3 regions of the Priestia sp. USM5 genome follow, and region 3 is predicted to be linked to each of the others. Evidence: riboswitches for the same ligand, from Rfam matches in the RefSeq annotation. Region 3 holds a riboswitch; each other region holds the start of a gene.
The links. A riboswitch is a leader RNA that binds a small molecule or an ion and turns the genes downstream of it on or off. The one in region 3 is predicted to bind thiamine pyrophosphate.
Positions count from the first base shown of each region.

Region 1: it holds a riboswitch for thiamine pyrophosphate, as region 3 does, so the genes downstream of both, tenA (thiaminase II) here and thiC (phosphomethylpyrimidine synthase ThiC) in region 3, are expected to answer to the same signal.
Region 2: it holds a riboswitch for thiamine pyrophosphate, as region 3 does, so the genes downstream of both, thiT (energy-coupled thiamine transporter ThiT) here and thiC (phosphomethylpyrimidine synthase ThiC) in region 3, are expected to answer to the same signal.

Region 1 covers NZ_JBSGKN010000001.1:2,549,893-2,554,168, reverse strand. Annotated here, with positions in the region: gene ACWATA_RS13810 (ArsR/SmtB family transcription factor) at 1-258, shown strand, start outside; gene ACWATA_RS13805 (aldehyde dehydrogenase) at 272-1,672, shown strand; gene tenA (thiaminase II) at 1,700-2,389, opposite strand; TPP riboswitch at 2,486-2,584, opposite strand; gene ACWATA_RS13795 (TspO/MBR family protein) at 2,811-3,557, shown strand; gene ACWATA_RS13790 (hypothetical protein) at 3,859-4,041, shown strand; gene ACWATA_RS13785 (sodium-dependent transporter) at 4,218-4,276, shown strand, end outside.
Region 2 covers NZ_JBSGKN010000001.1:2,153,430-2,157,705, forward strand. Annotated here, with positions in the region: gene ACWATA_RS11770 (hypothetical protein) at 1-267, shown strand, start outside; gene ACWATA_RS11775 (amino acid permease) at 304-1,743, opposite strand; lysine riboswitch at 1,846-2,030, opposite strand; TPP riboswitch at 2,205-2,305, shown strand; gene thiT (energy-coupled thiamine transporter ThiT) at 2,338-2,946, shown strand; gene ACWATA_RS11785 (ethanolamine ammonia-lyase reactivating factor EutA) at 3,103-3,792, shown strand; gene ACWATA_RS11790 (ethanolamine ammonia-lyase reactivating factor EutA) at 3,804-4,276, shown strand, end outside.
Region 3 covers NZ_JBSGKN010000001.1:4,209,653-4,213,928, forward strand. Annotated here, with positions in the region: cyclic di-AMP (ydaO/yuaA leader) riboswitch at 1-127, opposite strand, end outside; gene ACWATA_RS22120 (undecaprenyl-diphosphate phosphatase) at 401-1,225, opposite strand; gene ACWATA_RS22125 (hypothetical protein) at 1,684-1,974, shown strand; TPP riboswitch at 2,056-2,170, shown strand; gene thiC (phosphomethylpyrimidine synthase ThiC) at 2,285-4,054, shown strand; gene ACWATA_RS22135 (VanZ family protein) at 4,222-4,276, opposite strand, start outside.

The sequences.
Region 1 (4,276 bases), 1.7 Mb from region 3:
TTTCAGGCTCTAAGTGATTCAGCAAGACAAGATATTATTTTGCTGCTCGCGGAAAAAGAGCCTTTAACCGTTAATGAAATTGCAAACGAGTCTACTTTATCACGACCGGCAATTTCTCATCATTTAAAAATTTTACGTGATCAAAAGCTTGTGCAAATTGAGCAAAAAGGAACGCAGAGATATTATTCATTGGCTTTAAACGAGGCAGTTGAGCTATTAAAAAGCTTGCTTGCTACAGTTGAAGCTGAATGTTTATAGGGAGATGAAAGAGATGAACCACGAGCAATTCTATATCACAGATGAAACGGTCATTGAACATATTGTCTCTACACAAAAGCAGTATTTCTATGCACAAAAGACAAAGAGCATCAGCAGCCGCATTCAAGCGCTGAATAAGCTCAGAGACGCAGTCAAACAAAACGAGCAGAGAATTATGGATGCTTTAAAACAAGACTTGAATAAATCTGAAGTAGAGGCGTACACGTCGGAAATTGGGATTTTACTAGAGGAAATTCGGTTTACGCTTAAGCATTTAGCAAAATGGATGAAGCCTAAAAAAGTAAAAACCGCTTTAACACACGTGGGCTCTAAAGGGAAAATTGTTCCTGAACCGTATGGAGTCGCGTTAATTATTGCTCCGTGGAACTATCCGTTTCAATTAGCGCTGTCTCCTTTAGTAGGAGCGATTGCCGCTGGAAACACGGCGATTATAAAGCCTTCTGAATTAACGCCTAGCGTATCTCGGGTTATACAAGAATTACTAGCTGAGGCTTTTGATCCCGCATTTGTGACGGTGATTGAAGGCGCTGTAGACACGACGAGCCTGCTTTTAAAACAGCCCCTCGATTATATTTTCTTTACGGGAAGTGTAAATGTAGGGAAAATTATTATGCAAGAAGCAGGGAAGCAGCTTATTCCCGTCACGCTGGAGCTAGGAGGAAAAAGTCCGTGCATTGTACATGAAGATGCAAACCTAGATCTTGCAGCGAAGCGAATTATGTTTGGCAAAGGAATGAATGCAGGCCAAACGTGCGTTGCTCCCGATTATTTGCTCGTGCATAAAAAGGTAAAAGCGCAGCTAGTGGAGAAACTTCGCGAAGCGATTTATCAATTTTACGGTAGTAATCCGCTTGAAAGTGAGCGCTACGGCCGTATTGTCAGTGAGCGCCATTTTATTCGGCTAGTTGAGTTTTTAAAAGACGGAAACGCTATAGTTGGAGGCGGGTATAATAAAAGTACGCTCACAATAGAACCTACGGTGTTAAGTGAAGTAAGCTGGACATCAGACGTTATGCAAGAAGAAATTTTTGGGCCTATTCTTCCTATGATTGAATACGAAACGCTAGACGAAGTTATTCATAAAGTTCAAGAAAAAGCTAAGCCGTTAGCTCTTTACTTGTTTACGGAAAGTGCAAATGTACAAAATGTCATAACGGAGCGTCTTTCATTTGGAGGAGGCTGTATAAATGATACGCTTATGCATATCGCTACGCCATATTTACCCTTTGGCGGAGTTGGAGAAAGCGGTACGGGCCAATATCATGGAAAAGACAGCTTTCAGACATTTTCTCATTTTAAAAGCATGCTGTCTCAAACAACGAAGTTTGATTTGTCATTCCGCTATCCTTCAGAGAAACAAAACTTGAAAATGATTAAAAAATTATTGAAATAAAAAGCCTCCTGATAGGAGGCTTTTTCGTTATTTTGAAAGTGAAAGCTGAGAAAGCGGCCATTTTTCTTGTGTATACGCCATTTCCCAAAATAAATACTCCAGCTCACAGCTTTTGATAAAGTGATCTTTCATACGATTACGTTCTTCTTCAGTCGCTTGCTCGGTGAGTTCATCAAGTTTGTTACAAAACCATTGTGTTGTGCCATTCATTTCTTCATTATTATAAAACTGAATCCATTCATAAAAAGGATGAGAAGGAGATGGATTTACTTGTTCTGTAATGCGCTGGCCAATTTCAACGTACGTCCACGGACATGGAAGAAGCACGGCAATGATTTCCGCTAAGCTGCCTGTATGCGCAACGCTTGTCATATGGTTAATGTAGTGGCTGGCCGTTGGTGAAAGAGCCTCAGTGTGGAGGTCTTCATAGCGTACGCCTGCTACTTCACAAAAATTATTATGAGGGTGTACTTCACTATGTAATACCGTAGAAATGCCGGCATTAAAGGCTTCCATTTCGGTACGCGTACGGCATTTTGTTAAAGCAGCGCCGTAAATGCGGACAAATGCTGTTAAGTATTCGTAGTCTTGAGAAACGTAGTGAATAAGCGCTTCTTTTGGCACGTCTCCTTCAGCAATTCCTTTAATAAAAGGGTGGTTAAAAATGGCTTCGTAAATATAGTTTGCTTCTTGTCTTAATTGAGATGAAAATGACATCAAAATCCTCCTTTAATTATGAGGAAGTCACAAACAAGCACATAAAGGAAATAAAAAACACTCCGTTTATAAACGGAGTGGCAAAGGACAGTACAAAACTGAACATTGCCACTTTCCTACGCTGGTATGAGCCAGATCAGGTTCAAAGGGATCAAGAAAACTTGTCTCAGCCGGTCGGCACCCCTAGTGGACTTCCTATTAGTCTATGTTTAACTTACCATATATTCTGAAAAATAGAAAGCGTTACGGAAAATTGTTCCCTAACGGTTTTTATCTCTTAAAGAGGTAGCTTCTTGAAGCTATTTTTAATCATTTTTGTTTAAAAATGCATATTTTTAGGGAAGAAGAGGTATTAATGAAGGGAAGAGCCGTTTTCGTCTCCGAAACATTCCCATATAAATAGAAGAAAGGAGAGAACAAAATGGCAAAATTTCGTTTGTATGCTGTATTAAATACAGTAGGCTTGGCTATTACACTTCTTGTGAATTATTTAGCAAATGCGATTCCAATAGGAGGCAAAACAACGGCAGAGGCTTCTGCGCAAGTTCCTACGTTGTTTACACCAGCCGGTTATGCCTTTGCTATCTGGGGCGTTATTTATTTGTTATTAACCATTTGGGTTATACGCCAATTTTTTGCAAGAGAAGATCAAAAGGAAATATATGCACGTATCGGCATTTGGTTTTTTCTAAACTGTTTGTTAAATAGTGCGTGGATCTTTATTTTCCAAAACGATTACTATAAGTTATCCCTTTTAGTTATGCTCTTTATTTTAGGCACATTAATGATTGTATATTCCATTATTCAGCATTCTCGGATGACGACATGGTTTATGCGTCTGCCGATTTCGCTTTATCTTGGATGGATTTCTGTTGCGACTATTGTTAATGTATTTGTCGTATTTCAAGCAAATGGAATACAGCACTTACTTGGCCTAAATGAGTTAGCATGGACGATTATTATGCTGCTGGTAGGGGCTGCGCTGGGCATTATGTTTACATTAAAAAACCGAGACGCTGTTTATCCGCTTGTTTTTATTTGGGCTTATATTGCCATTGCGGTGAAACAAAGTGGAAATCAGCCAATTGTCATTACTGTTATCATCTCGATTGTTTTATTAGCAATTGCTATTATTGTGGGACTGATTAAACGCTATAGACGTTTTTAAAAAGAAGCTCTAGCTTTTGTAAGCTAGAGCTTTTTATGATGCTCTTTTGATTGTAAAAAAGCAGCTGTAAAAGCAATTAAGCTAATTAAAATACCAAAAGGAACAACAATTGGTACGAATGATAAAATAAATGTCATAAGCGTAACCTCCATGTTGCATCGGTGCATAATGAAAAATTCAACTTTTTAAATTGAAGTTCCGCTATTATAGTATGCTAGGCTTTATGTTTGGAGCCTATATGTTTAGAAATAAACGAAAAAGGCAACATACGTTACATATAGTTTATATAGGAGGAGTTAAAATGGAAACATATTTAGTGGCTTACACAGATAAAGACGATATGGAATATAAACAAGTGACGTGCGAGAGTTATGAAGATGCAGAGCGTACAGTTCTTCGTTTAGAGAGAGAAGGGCATATGCATATTGAAGAAATATCAAATCAAGAAGCCTACCGTGGAGACGAATCATCGTACAGAGAATAATTTTTGAATAGAAACATCAAACTCAAAATGAAGAGGCAGCTGCTTCTTCATTTTTTCTATTCTATATAGATATCGTTTTATAGAAAAAAGTAAAACGGGAATGATTTTCTTCTGCATTTATGGTACAGTACTAATCAGATGAGTTTTGAGTTTAGAAGAGGAGAGAGTAACATTATATGAGTAAAGGAAATCAGTGGTCTTCACGCCTCGGTTTTATTTTAGCATCTGCTGGGGC
Region 2 (4,276 bases), 2.1 Mb from region 3:
CTATCTACTATAGCAGCAGATCCGCTTTTTCATCTGTTAGAATGTACCCGTTCAGGCCTTCAAACTAAACAAGAAATCATAGACTACATCCAAACCATTCCTAATCACCAACTTCCATCTTTTGCAACTCATTTAAGCAGGTTAATTCAGCGTATTTATTATATCGAAGCTGCTGATTACTATAACCGTCCCCTCAAAGGTTATATGCTTGTTATGAAAAACCAACCCGCTTATATATCTCTTCATTTTGCCGATCAGCTCATATAAAAAAAGCGCTCTATTCTTTTGAATAGAGCGCTTTTTTTATTCGTATTTTTTCACTGTTACTTGACATTCTTTTAACGGGATAAGCTTCGACTTTTTCGTCCATTTGTATCCTAACCAAACAATTAAGAATAAAGGAAGTCCGATATAAGAAACAAGTACACCGTACCAGTCAATCGAGTCACCCATAAACGCCGAATAGTTTTGGCCTAAAATAACAACGGCACATAAAATAAAGGCAAAGATAGGGCCAAATGGGAAAAGTTTTGCATGATATGGAAGTTCACTCAAATCATGACCTTGAGCAACAAATGCTCTTCTAAAACGATAGTGGCTGATCGCAATTCCTAACCAAGCAATAAAACCAGACATACCAGAAGCGTTAAGTAACCACGTATATACCGCACCGTCTCCAAAAAATGAAGCACCAAATGCAAGTGTACCGACAAGTGCCGTTGCGATTAAGGCATTAACTGGAACGCCTCGTTTATTCACTTTTGCTAAAAACCTTGGTGCTTTTCCATCTTTCGCTAAGTTCCACAGCATACGCGTAGAAGCATACATGCCTGAGTTACCAGCAGATAAAACAGCTGTTAAAATAACGGCATTAATCGCTGATGCTGCAAACGCCAGACCTGCTCGTTCGAATATCAAAGTAAACGGACTTACTCGCACGTCATCACTTGCTAATGAATTCGCTGTGTATGGAATAAGCATTCCAATAACAAAAATAGCTAAAATATAAAATAACAAGATGCGCCAGAAGACTTGTTTAACTGCGCGAGGAACCGTTTTTTCCGGATCTTCACTTTCTCCAGCTGCGACTCCAAGCAACTCTGTTCCTTGGAATGAAAAACCAGCTGCCATAAAGATACCTAGTACAGTGAAGAATCCACCGTGAATCGGTCCATCACCAAGCGTGAAGTTTTTAAAACCTGGTGCTTCATTGTTAAAGATACCAAAAATCATCATAATACCAATAACTAAAAAGATAATAACCGTTACTACTTTAATTAACGAAAACCAAAATTCAGATTCACCAAATCCTTTTACAGAAAGGTAGTTAAGCCCAAACATAATTAATAAAAACAGGGCACTCCATAAAATAGAAGAAGAGTTTGGGAACCAAAATTTCATAATAAGGGCTCCAGCGGATAATTCAGCTGCAATCGTAATAGCCCAGTTATACCAGTAGTTCCAGCCGAGAGCGAAACCAAAGGATGGATCTACAAAACGAGACGCATACGTACTAAATGAACCAGCTTCAGGCATATAAGCTGCGAGCTCTGCTAGGCTGGTCATCAAAAAGTAAACCATGACGCCAATGATAGCGTAAGCTAAAAGCGCTCCCCCAGGTCCTGCTGTGTGAATTGCTCCACCACTTGCTAGGAATAAGCCGGTTCCGATGGCTCCTCCTAATGAAATCATCGTTAAGTGGCGAGATTTCAACCCACGTTTTAATTCTTGCTGCTCTTGCATAGATAAATACTCCTTTCGAATGTACGGAAAGAGACGGGATAACATAAAAAAAGCCCGCAGTATATGTGCGCGCTTTTAAATCTGAAAACCGCGTCAACCTTCCGTGAAGATAGCTCTTCACATCACTCGCATGATGTGACAGTTCTGTTCCTGTTCGGAGACAGCCCCAGCTTAAATCAACCGAGAAGTGATCTAAACTTCGGCAATTTTTCCTTTCAAGCAACATCCTCAATGTTCTCTGCATTTCCGTTACTTTACTATTAAAAACTGCGACCTCTACCTCATCGATTAGGATGAGGGTTTTTTATATTCAATTGACATAAAAGAAGTATAACAAATACTAAAACGATTGTCATTATAAAAAATAGATTCAGAAAATAGAAACATCTTTGAAATCTCTCGAATCTATTTTGTTACATATGGTATAATAAACATTGTCTTTATACTACATAAATATCCAAACGTACCACAGGGGGAGCCGCCGTGCTGAGAGTGAACGAAACGTTCAGACCCTTAGAACCTGTTAGTTAACGCTAGCGTAGGAATGTGGGAATAGTAGCATATATTTGCTTACTCCTGTGTAAACCGTTTGATATGAATGATTCAAAAACAGGAGTGAGAAACGTGAATAAAGCATTACCTTTACAGGCTAAAATTGAAATAGCTATTTTTGCAGCATTGGCACTTCTACTTGACCTTTTGCCTTCCATTAAGATTGCAACGGCTGTAAGTATTTCGTTCTCCATGGTGCCCATTTTTATTATGTGCTTTCGCTGGGGAGTAAAAGGCGGGGCTCTATCTGGTCTATTATGGGGGCTTTTGCAGTTAGCGACAGGAACGGCTTATATTTTAACAGCGCTACAAACATTTATTGAATATATTGTGGCTTTTGCTTTTATAGGTTTTGGAGGTATTTTTTCACAATCTATTAAAACAAATTTAGCTACCAATAACAGATCAAAAGCTTTTGTTTTGATTGTTTTATCCCTTATTATCGGAAGCTTCGCACGTTATTTCTGGCACTTTATTGCTGGTATTATTTTCTGGGGATCGTACGCACCAAAAGGTATGTCCGCTCTGTGGTATTCTTTTTCAATGAACGGTATTTCAATGGTAGGGTCACTAATAGCCTGCTTAGTCATTCTTTCATTGTTAATTCCATCGGCATCAAGAATGATTGTAACTAAATCACATTCATCATAAGAAAAAAGACTAAATCTACCAAGATTTAGTCTTTTTTTTCATTTGTCACCTTTGTTTACACAAAAGTGTGTCAGGTTTGATAACATAGTTAGTGAAATATTCAAAAAACTGTTTTATGATAGTCAACATATTCAAACGAGATAAAGGATTGATCGTATGCTACAGAAATGGATCACGAGCATAGGTTTAGATATTGGAACAAGCACAACAAAACTGATTGTAAGCAAACTGTTAATAGCAAATCAACAAAATCAGTTTACGCTGCCAGGCTGTCAAATTATTGATCGTCAAGTAACGTATGCAAGTTCTATCTATACCACACCTATGCTAAACGAGGTTGAAATCGATGTTCAACGATTAACGGTACTACTAGAACAAGAGTACAAGAATGCAGAAATCTCCTTAGATCAAGTGGAGGCGGGCGCTGTGATCATCACAGGAGAAACTGCTAGAAAGCAAAATGCAGAAACTATCGTTCACTATCTAGCCGAACATGCTGGAGATTTTGTTGTTGCAACAGCCGGTGCTGACTTGGAAGGAATATTGGCGGCAAAAGGATCAGGAGCAATACAACATTCCGCTGAAACAAATGCAGTAATTGCCAATATTGATGTAGGAGGAGGCACCGCTAACATCGCTTTATGTCAAAACGGAAAAGTGATCGAAACGTTTACGCTGCATGTAGGTGGAAGATTAATTCGGCTGAATTCAGACGGCTTTGTTACCTACGTTTCACCTTATTTAACTGAATTTTTAAAAAATAATTCTTTAATACTGCGAGAAGGTGAAAAAGCAACATTTGAAAAACTCTCGTCTATCTGTCAATTACTATCTGTCAATTACTAGCTGAAGAAACCGTGAATTATGTAAGAGCACTAATTCAAACCTCTTCGCTGCTCGTTTCTCCTCATACAAGATCTTCTATCCAACCAGAAACAATTATGATTTCAGGAGGGGTAGGAGCAATGATGGAGAAGCAAAAGCCGAAAACAGTGAGGGAAGTGGCTGTACATGGAGACATTGGTCCTCTGCTAGCGTATCAGTTTCAATCCATACACGTATCTCAAGCCGCTGAAACAACGCGCGCTACTGTCATTGGGGCTGGCATGCAAAATACAGAAGTTAGCGGATCAACCGTATACATTAAGTCTAAAAAACTGCCGCTGAAAAACATTCCGATTATAGAAATACCTGTACAGCCAGAGGAGGAGTGGAATCCGCAGCTGTTTCAAGAAAGAGCTCGAGCGTCATGTATGCAGGCTTCAACTGTTTTCAGCGCAGAAGATCCTCCCGTTGCTATTGCTTTATCTCATTTCCCTTACTGCAGCTA
Region 3 (4,276 bases):
AAAGCAAACGAGGTTAACTGTCGGATTCGGAATTGAGAGTTTCCTACCTTTTGTAAGGATTCACCCCAAGGCAGCTTTACTGCCGATAATGATTCCCCCGCTCTATACGATTAAGCTTATTATTCAATTTTTATAAAATTAAAACGATCTATACGTTGTCATACGTTTTTTACAGTCAATAAAACTAAACAGAAGTCTTACTTTTACTTAACTTTATACTGCACAAATATTAATTTACTATTTTTCGACACGTTTTGTCAATACCCATGTTTATAAAACGCTTTCAAAAGACAATAATATATATTTATGCAAAAAAGCTATTGCAATGTTGCAATAGCTTTTTCTTGCTTTTTAAGTCTTTATCAGAAGTTTAAATGGCTATAAAATACGCTTATTTATTTTATAAAAATACAAAATATAGAATAGCCGCTAAGACAATTCGATAAATGGCAAACGGAACTAATTTAATGCGGTTGATTAATTTTAAGAAAAAGCGAATCGATATAAGCGCAAAAATAAAGGCGCTGATAAAACCAGCAATAAAAAACGGTAGTGCATCTGATGTGAAATACTGCCAGTTTTTAACCAATGAAAGTCCACTTGCTCCTGCCATAATTGGCACTGCCATAATAAATGTAAAATCTGCGGCTGCCTTATGGCTCATTCCAAGAAGAACCCCTCCTGAAATCGTTGAGCCTGAACGAGAAAAACCTGGCCAAAGAGCAATACATTGAAACAGTCCTATACCTAGTGCTTGTCCATAAGACATTTGGTCCACCGTCTCTACACGCGGACGTTTAGGTCCAAACAAATCTGCTAGAATCATTAATACAGCTCCGACCACTAAGCCAATTAGCACCGTATTTAAAGAAAACAAATGTTCATCAATGTAATCATCAAACAAAAGTCCTAACACTCCTGCGGGTAACAAACCAACAATTACTTGCATTAAATTTAAGCGATTTGTCGGTCCAATTGCAGCAGCTGGTTTTTTTCCCAATCCTAATAAATTAATAAAACGATCTTTAAAAATAACAACTACTGCTAAGATCGAGCCTAGCTGAATAACAATCTTAAATGTATTAGCTACTGGAGATGAAAATAATTCTTTTGAATTTAACCACAGGTCATCCACAATAATCATATGCCCAGTTGACGAAACGGGAGCAAACTCTGTTAAACCTTCTACAATCCCTAAAATGATTGCTACAATAATTTCCCACATAAAGCTATGTACCTTGCCTTTCTTTCAAATTAATAAGCTTATCGCTTCGTTTTACATGCTCAACTATTTTCCTATTTTGACACTTGCTTTTTTATCATAATTGTTAAAACTATGAAATACAATGTGTATTTGCAAAAAGATAAGAATCTTTAATAATTTGTAATAAAAAGCTTACATGCTACAACCAAAAAACACGATATCAGCTTTTATTTATTTTAAAAAGCAGTCACTATGTTCAGTATAAATTCTGGTCCCTTAGCTAAAAATGAATCATCTAGACTATTTTTCTTTAGTGTGAAAAAATGACTAAATTATTATGTTTTTTCCATCCCCCTTTACTGTCATCTATCATTTTATTCCAATAGGGCTGACTTATACGACATATCCCCTAAGTAATTTGAAACTTTTTTCTCTCTTTTCTCGTATATAGTAGTATCTTTTTTAGGAGGCTTTTTACTATGAATGGAAATGTACGTACAATGAAATGGGTCACTGCTGGGTATGAAGCCTTGCTGGGAATTCCTTTAATTGGCGCGGGGATTGTTATGGGCTTTAGCTATACTCCTCTTTTTATTGGATTTATTCTTCATGCTATCACACTCATTTTAGCTAATAGACGAGGGTTATCTGCTTATGGAAACATACTAGGACTTGTTACCTCACTGGTTGCTTGGATTCCATTTTTGGGATTTATCATGCATATTATTACAGCTATTGTGATTGCAATCGATGCTGCTAGACAACGCTAATTGTCTAGCTTTTTTTATTTAAGGGTTGATTTTTTACCGAATGATGGTAAACTTAAGCCGTAAATTGAATAATTTGAATGTTATTTCTACTAGGGGTGTCTGATAGCTCAGACTGAGAGAAGAGTGCAATAAAACTCTTTAACCCTTTGAACCTGATTTGGGTTATACCAGCGGAGGGAAGTAGTCTTGAAAAGAATAGTATAGTTTTATTCTTTTTTTGCCTATTCCATCGGGTTCTGTCTATCACAGAACCCGATTTTTTTTATGGTTCGGTATAGCTACACTTTATGCGAAACCGGAGGAATATGTAATGTCAAAACAAAATGTATCAGTTTCTATGAAAAAGCCTTTTCCAAACAGTCACAAAGTATATGTCCAAGGATCCAGACAAGACCTTAAAGTACCTATGCGTGAAATTCATCAGTCTCCTACTACAGGGTCTTTTGGTGAAGAAGAAAATAGTCCCGTACGTGTATACGACACGAGCGGTGTTTATACAGATCCCTCTTATGAAATTAATTTACAAAAAGGATTACCGGCTCTGCGCGAAAAGTGGATTGCAGAACGAAACGATGTAGAAACATATCAAGGCCGTACGGTTCAGCCACAGGATAACGGTTATTATGACGGTGATCCAAGAGATCAGTACGAGCGCTTTATCACTAAACGTTTACCTTTGCGCGCGAAAAAAAATCAAAATGTAACGCAAATGCACTATGCGAAAAAAGGAATCATCACGCCCGAAATGGAATTTATCGCTATTCGTGAACAGATGAATCCTGAAGTTGTGCGTGAAGAAGTAGCAAGAGGACGTGCAATTATCCCTAATAATATCAATCACCCTGAGAGCGAACCGATGATTATCGGCCGCAAATTCCATGTGAAAATTAATGCTAATATCGGAAATTCAGCTATTCGTTCAGCTATTGAAGATGAAGTAGAAAAAATGACATGGGCAACGCGTTGGGGAGCCGATACAATTATGGATCTATCAACTGGAAAGGATATTCACACAACACGCGAATGGATTATCCGCAACTCGCCTGTTCCTGTAGGGACCGTTCCTATTTACCAAGCGCTTGAAAAAGTAAAAGGCGTAGCAGAAGATCTAACGTGGGAAGCATACCGCGATACATTAATTGAACAAGCAGAACAAGGTGTTGATTACTTTACTATTCACGCAGGTGTTCTTTTACGTTATATTCCTCTGACAGCGAAACGTACGACAGGTATTGTTTCACGCGGAGGATCCATCTTGGCGCAGTGGTGTTTAGCTCATCATGAAGAGAACTTTTTATATACTCGCTTTGAAGAAATCTGTGAAATCTGTAAAGCATACGATATTGCTATTTCGCTTGGCGATGGGCTACGTCCTGGTTCCATTGCAGATGCTAATGATGAGGCACAGTTCGGTGAATTAGAAACGCTTGGTGAATTAACTAAAATTGCTTGGAAACACGATGTTCAAGTTATGATTGAAGGTCCTGGACATGTTCCAATGCATCTCATCAAAGAAAACGTAGATAAACAAATGGAAATATGCCAGGAAGCTCCCTTCTATACTCTTGGACCGCTTACAACCGACATCGCTCCAGGCTATGACCATATTACATCAGGTATTGGTGCTGCAATGATTGGCTGGTTTGGGACAGCTATGCTTTGCTACGTAACGCCAAAAGAACATTTAGGACTCCCGAATAAAGAAGACGTTCGCGAAGGCGTTATCACCTATAAAATTGCTGCGCATGCTGCTGACCTAGCAAAAGGCCATCCAGGAGCACAAAAACGCGATAATGCTCTGTCTAAAGCAAGATTTGAATTTAGATGGAATGATCAATTTAACCTGTCACTAGATCCAGAGCGCGCAAAAGAATATCACGATGAAACACTTCCCGCTGAAGGTGCTAAAACAGCCCATTTCTGTTCAATGTGTGGACCTAAATTCTGTTCGATGCGTATTTCTCAAGATATTCGTAACATGACTCAAGAAAATGAAAAAGATGTAAACGAAGTAAGAAAAGAAGGAATGAAAGAAAAAGCTAAAGAGTTTGTTAACAGTGGTTCAAATATCTATCAATAATGAAGTAGAACAGCTAAAAAAACAAATTAAGCAGCTTGAAGAAAAGTTATTATTTGTTCAGCAAAATTGTCAGCACATTATCGTTGAATCCTCACATTCTTCCGTAAGACGCTGCATTAAGTGTTTCTATCAACAAGATGCAAAAAGGACTTCGTAAAGAAGTCCTTTCATCTTTTTTTGAAACGTGCTTTCAGCATGTTCTTGATCCAATATAGTATTTTA